Regions from separate parts of the Synechococcus sp. NOUM97013 genome, predicted to be linked through region 1. Evidence: predicted binding sites of a transcription regulator. Region 1 holds the regulator's gene; the other holds the start of a gene.
What was found. The regulator HrcA, encoded in region 1, represses chaperone genes, less so after heat shock. The targets are predictions, from matches to a motif close to TTAGCACTCNNNNNNNNNGAGTGCTAA.
Positions count from the first base shown of each region.

Region 2: a site for HrcA is predicted at 1,863-1,889, ahead of groES (co-chaperone GroES). Genes of this name have one in related genera too.

Region 1 covers NZ_CP047941.1:2,231,942-2,235,356, forward strand. Annotated here, with positions in the region: gene SynNOUM97013_RS12160 (DUF3352 domain-containing protein) at 1-824, opposite strand, end outside; gene SynNOUM97013_RS12165 (rhodanese-like domain-containing protein) at 900-1,250, shown strand; gene hrcA (heat-inducible transcriptional repressor HrcA) at 1,346-2,338, shown strand; gene trpB (tryptophan synthase subunit beta) at 2,426-3,415, opposite strand, start outside.
Region 2 covers NZ_CP047941.1:1,947,621-1,951,035, reverse strand. Annotated here, with positions in the region: gene atpC (ATP synthase F1 subunit epsilon) at 1-181, opposite strand, end outside; gene atpD (F0F1 ATP synthase subunit beta) at 259-1,722, opposite strand; gene groES (co-chaperone GroES) at 1,941-2,252, shown strand; gene groL (chaperonin GroEL) at 2,324-3,415, shown strand, end outside.

The sequences.
Region 1 (3,415 bases):
TGGGGAGACAGAACAGCCACCATTCCCTCCAAATCCGGCCGGGAGGTGATGGCGCTCGGCACACCGAGCCATCGATCCATGGCAGGAGGCTTGGCGGTGAGGATCGCTGCACCCCGCCCGAAGCGCTGCAAATCCGACACCAGTTCAGGATCGCCAAGCTGGTGCTGACTGTCCAGCTGGGAGACATCCAGCGCCTGTTCAAGCGCACCGCGTCCAGACGCCAACAACAACAGATCGTCGTCAATCAACGCCGTGGCGATCGGCTGCGGATCTCGGCCGAGCAGGGCACCACGACCACTGATCAGGCCCATGCCGCGGTAACGGGAAATCTGCAGATCGGTCCCTGCAAGGCTCCGGGTTTGCCAAAAGCGCTGAAGAAAACGCTTGGCCCCGTCTTCATCACGGCTCGACAGCGCCAGCACCCAACTGTCGGAGGGTGGAGCACCGACCTGAGAGGAGGGTGCCTGGAGCACCGCCAAGCTGACCTCAGGACCAATCCAGCCCGCCAGTTCACTGCTGAAGTCAAGCCCCGCCAGAGCAAACGCTCCATCGCGCAGCTGGCGGGTGCTCTCATTGACCAAACGGCGCTGACGCACCGGCGCGACGGCCTGGGCATAAGCCGGAACCTGCCGTGGATCCACAAGCCAGTGGAGCGTCAGCGCAGCATCCCGTGGCATGAAGCGTGCGGCCCGCGGCAACGCGAGGGGTTGGTCGACGATGCGAAGCGGACTTTGACGCGCCATGGCCGACCACACCCCCAGCGCAAGGGTGAGCAGCACCATCGCCGTAGCGGCCAGGGCCAGCAGGAACGAACGTCCCTTCATGAACGGACGGTGATGCGGTTGGGTTCATCTTCATCCATCCGCGGGGGATCGCCAGTCCAACGCCAAACTGAATCCATGAACGGACAAACCCCCAAGCCCCTGAAAGCGACTGAATTGAAGGCCTGGCTGACCAACAGCCCTGACCTCACGCTGGTCGACGTGCGCGAAGACCAGGAACTGACGATCGCGCCGTTCCCCCACACCGTGGAGCACCTACCCCTCAGCCAAGCGGAGGACTGGATGGGCAGCATCAACAAGACGCTTTCAGGAGATGGCCCCGTGGTGGTGATTTGTCACGCAGGAGTGCGCAGCTGGAATTTCGGCTGCTGGCTGCTTCAGCAGCAACCTTCAAGGGAGGTCTGGAATCTGGAGGGCGGGATTGATGCCTGGAGCGTGACGGTCGATCCGTCCGTTCCCCGGTATTGAGGCCCGTGCGAAGGTTTTGAAGACCACATCTTCATGACGAGAGGAATCCCGAACAGGGAATTCTCCTTACGATCGCTGCCAATCAGGTGACTGCTGTGGAGCTGCTGCCCCGACGTCAACAGGAGGTTCTGCAGGCCACGGTGCACCACTACGTCGACACCATCGAACCGGTGGGGAGTCGCACTTTGGTACAGCGCTTCGGCATCAAAGCCAGTTCGGCCACCGTGCGCTCCGCCATGGGCGCCCTGGAACAACGGGGCCTACTCACCCAGCCCCACACCTCAGCAGGACGGGTTCCCAGTCCCCAGGGTTATCGGCACTACGTCGACTGCCTGTTGCCGGAGCCGGGTGCCGGAGCCCAGCACCTCGAGCGTGAGCTCACACAGCTCAGCCTGCGTTGGGCTGCCCTCGACGATCTGCTGCTGCAACTGGCCAAGCGCCTCAGCGACTTCACAGGCCTCATGAGCCTGATCACGCCACCGCAACGCTCCCAAAGCCAGCTGCGTGCCATCCGTCTGGTGCCCAGCGAAGACCGCCTGCTGGTGATGGTGGTGGCGGACTCCAGTCAGGCCCATCACCTCAATCTGCGCCTACCCCACGGCAGTGCCCATCAGGTGAAGGCCCTAGAGCGATGGACTGACGACCAACTGAAGGGCAGTGGCCAGCTTGACTGGAACTGCCTGCCTCAGCAGCTGCAATCCTGCGGCCAGGCCCTCCACGATGCGCTGCAGAGCCGGGATCCCCTGCGCGGCCCCGGTGACCAAAGGGCCCTAGTGCACGGCGTGTCGCGTCTGGTGGCTGAACCGGAATTCAGTGACAGCGATCGGGTCAGACCACTGCTGGAATTGATGGACAGCAACCCGGCGGCTTTCGCTCCCAGCAGACAGGGCTTTGGCGGCCGTGTCTGGATTGGAGGAGAGCACCCTCAAACAGCCTTGCAGCACTGCTCAGTGGTGCAAGCGAGTTACAGAAGCGGAGATGGAAGCACCGGCCAAGTTGCCCTAATCGGGCCGATGCGCATGGCCTATGCCACAGCTCGTGCAGCCGTGACGTGTGTCGCAAGGACCCTCAACCATCTGCTGAGCTGATGGGGTAGAGAGCAACAGCCGAGGATTCAAATGATCACGGCGAGCCAGTGGTTCTGGACTGCGTGATCGAGTCCATCTCTCCACCGGTCAGAGAGCGTCTCCCAAACGCTCCGCAACGGCATTGACATCCTTGTCGCCGCGTCCGGAGCAATTGATCACCAGTTCCGTGCCATCGGCCAGGGTGGGACAGAGGGTTTCCAGCCAGGCAAAGGCGTGGGCGGTTTCCAAGGCTGGAATGATTCCCTCCAACCGACTGACCAGCTGCAGGGCCTCCAAGGCTTGCGTGTCAGTGACAGCGCCATATTCAGCACGGCCGATCTCACGCAGGTAGCTGTGCTCGGGACCGACACCGGGGTAGTCCAATCCGGCACTGATCGAATGGGCTTCCTGAACCTGCCCGTCCTCATCCTGAAGCAGCAGGCTCATGGCACCGTGAAGAACGCCGACGCGGCCTTCGGTCATGGTGGCGGCATGACGCCCTGTGGCCACGCCATCTCCAGCGGCTTCAACGCCGATCAGGCGCACATCACGGCATTCCACAAATGGGTGGAACAGGCCCATGGCATTGGAACCACCACCCACACAGGCCATCAGCACGTCCGGGAGCCGTCCGAACGCCTCACGGCATTGCGCCCGGGTCTCTTCGCCGATCACGGCATGGAAATCGCGCACCAACATTGGATAAGGGTGTGGCCCAGCCACAGAACCCAGGATGTAGTGGGTGGTTTCCACATTGGTGACCCAGTCTCGGATGGCCTCGCTGGTGGCGTCCTTCAACGTTGCGGTCCCTGCCGTCACCGGCTGGACCGTGGCACCGAGAAGACGCATGCGGAACACGTTCAGCGCCTGACGGCGCATGTCTTCAGCACCCATGTAGACGACGCACTCAAGCCCGAAACGGGCGCAGACCGTGGCAGTAGCCACGCCATGCTGGCCAGCGCCGGTTTCGGCGATGATCCGCTTCTTGCCCATCCGCAGCGCCAGCAATGCCTGCCCCAAGGCGTTGTTGATCTTGTGCGCGCCGGTGTGATTCAGGTCTTCACGCTTCAACCAGATGCGTGGGCCACCATCGGCTCG
Region 2 (3,415 bases), 280 kb from region 1:
CAATGGATTGCCAGGTGCCTTGATCGCGGACGCGCAGCACACCCACGTCAAGCGCTGCCAGAAGGGAGACGTGACCGGGAAGGATGCCGAGCTGGCCGGTGGTGCTGGGCAGGATCACCTCATCGGCAGGGCCGTCGAACACGCTCTGGTTGGGTGCCAGCACGCGGAGGGTGAGGGACATGGGTAAGGAGAGCTTGGTGGAGGAGCGGTGGCGCTGAGTGAAACAACGGGGAGCATGACTTCATGCTCCCCAGATGATCACTTGGCTTCTTCAGCGATCTTGGCGGCCTTGGCCTTGACTTCCTCGATGTTGCCCACGAGGTAGAAGGCCTGCTCGGGTAGGTGGTCGAGCTCACCAGCAAGGATCTGGTTGAAACCGCTGATGGTTTCTTCCAGCTTCACGTACTTGCCAGGCATGCCGGTGAAGATCTCAGCCACGAAGAAGGGCTGGGACAGGAATTTCTCGATCTTGCGAGCGCGGTCCACGGTCTGACGGTCATCTTCGGAAAGTTCGTCGAGACCCAGGATGGCGATGATGTCCTGAAGCTCCTTGTAACGCTGCAGGGTGGACTGCACGGCACGGGCGGTGCGGTAGTGCTCGTCCCCGACGACAGCGGGCTGAAGCATGGTGCTGGTGGAATCCAGGGGATCCACAGCGGGGTAGATGCCCTTGGAGGCCAGGGCACGGTTCAGCACCGTGGTGGCGTCAAGGTGAGCAAAGGTGGTGGCAGGTGCCGGGTCGGTGAGGTCGTCAGCCGGAACGTAGACGGCCTGGATCGAGGTAATTGAACCTTCCACGGTTGAGGCAACACGCTCTTGGAGCGCGCCCACGTCGGTGCCCAGGGTGGGCTGGTAGCCCACAGCGGAGGGCATGCGGCCCAGCAGTGCAGACACTTCGGAGCCGGCCTGGACGAAGCGGAAGATGTTGTCGACGAACAGCAGCACGTCCTGTTTGTTTACGTCACGGAAGTGCTCGGCCATGGTCAGAGCGGAGAGACCCACGCGCATGCGGGCGCCGGGAGGCTCGTTCATCTGGCCGTAGCAGAGAGCCACCTTCGACTTGGAGAGGTCCTCGGAGTTGATCACTCCGGACTCCTTGAATTCCTCGTAGAGGTCATTGCCCTCACGGGTGCGCTCACCCACACCGCCGAAGACGGACACTCCGCCGTGCTCTTTGGCGATGTTGTTGATCAGCTCCTGAATCAGAACGGTCTTGCCCACACCGGCACCACCGAACAGGCCGACCTTGCCGCCCTGTCGATAGGGAGCCAGAAGGTCAATCACCTTGATCCCGGTTTCGAACACCTTGGGCTTGGTTTCGAGCTCGGTGAGCTTGGGAGCCTCGCGGTGGATCGGGGCAGTTTCTTTGGTGGTGACGGGACCCTGCTCGTCAACAGGCTCACCCAGCACATTGAAGATGCGTCCGAGGGTGGCTTCACCCACGGGAACGGAGATGGCAGCACCAGTGTCGACGGCTTCCATGCCTCGGACCAGTCCATCCGTGCCACTCATGGCCACGGCGCGAACCCGGTGATCGCCCAGCAGCTGCTGCACCTCGGCAGTCAGAGCCACGTCCTGGCCTGCGGGGTTCTTGCCTTCGATCCGAAGGGCATTGAGAATTTTGGGCAGCTTGCCGGCGGGGAATTCCACGTCCAACACCGGGCCAATCACTTGGCGAACAACGCCCTTGGTACCGGCGGAAGCAGGAGCAGCAGCGGCCATAAGTAAGGAGATGTGAGAGGGAGGCGGGTAAAGCTTTCCCTTCCTGAGCGGCGCAACGATACCACCGCCACGGTTGATCTCGGGGGGTTCGGTCACCCGCACGCCTGGCGCATGGTCGGAAGGCGAAGCCCGGACATAGGTTGGCAGTCGTCGACCTTGAGTGCCAGCTCGAGTCGAACCGGCGCCAACGCGCCCTGTCCCTGCTCCTGCAAGAACCCATGGCTGCTGTTTCCCTCAGCGTCTCCACCGTTAAGCCCCTCGGCGATCGCGTGTTCGTCAAGATCTCTGAATCCGAAGAGAAGACCGCCGGCGGCATCCTTCTTCCTGACACCGCCAAAGAAAAGCCCCAGGTGGGTGAGGTGGTTCAGGTCGGACCCGGCAAGCCCAACGACGACGGATCCCGTCAGGCTCCAGAGGTGGGCGTGGGCGACAAGGTCCTCTACAGCAAGTACGCCGGCACCGACATCAAGCTCGGCAGCGATGAATACGTGCTGCTGTCCGAGAAGGACATCCTCGCCGTCGTCAACTGATCGATTTGCGTCTGCCCGTTCCTTGAAGGGCAGTTGTTTGTTGTTCCCATTTCACTGATTTCCTGCCTCCCATGGCTAAGCGCATCATTTACAACGAGAACGCCCGTCGCGCGCTCGAGAAAGGCATCGACATCCTGGCTGAGTCCGTCGCCGTGACGCTCGGCCCTAAGGGTCGCAACGTGGTGCTGGAGAAGAAGTTCGGTGCTCCTCAGATCATCAACGATGGCGTCACCATCGCCAAGGAGATCGAACTCGAAGATCACATCGAGAACACTGGTGTTGCCCTGATCCGTCAGGCCGCTTCCAAGACCAATGACGCCGCAGGCGATGGCACCACTACCGCCACTGTTCTGGCCCATGCCATGGTCAAAGCCGGTCTGCGCAATGTCGCTGCCGGTGCCAATGCCATCACCCTGAAGAAAGGCATTGATAAGGCTTCCGAGTTCCTGGTCGAAAAAATCAAGGAAAACGCCAAGCCGATTGCTGACAGCAATGCCATCGCTCAGGTGGGCACCATTTCTGCTGGCAATGACGAGGAAGTGGGTCGGATGATCGCCGACGCCATGGACAAGGTCGGTAAGGAAGGAGTGATTTCCCTGGAAGAGGGCAAGTCGATGACCACCGAACTGGAGGTCACCGAAGGCATGCGCTTTGACAAGGGCTACATCTCCCCTTACTTCGCCACCGACACCGAGCGGATGGAAGCCGTCCTTGACGAGCCCTACATCCTCCTCACCGACAAGAAAATTGGACTAGTGCAGGATCTGGTCCCGGTGCTCGAGCAGATCGCCCGCACCGGCAAGCCGCTCCTGATCATTGCTGAAGACATCGAGAAGGAAGCCCTGGCGACCCTCGTGGTCAACCGTCTGCGTGGCGTGCTGAACGTGGCGGCCGTGAAAGCCCCCGGTTTCGGCGACCGTCGCAAGGCGATGCTGGAAGACATGGCCGTTCTGACCAATGGTCAGCTGATCACTGAAGACGCCGGTCTGAAGCTGGAGAACGCCAAGATCGAGATGCTGGGCACGGCCCGTCGCATCACGATCAACAAGGACACCACCACCATCGTTGCCGAAGGCAATGATGTGGCTGTGAAAGCGCGCTGTGAGCAGATCCGCAAGCAGATGGACGAGACCGAGTCCACCTACGACAAGGAGAAGCTGCAG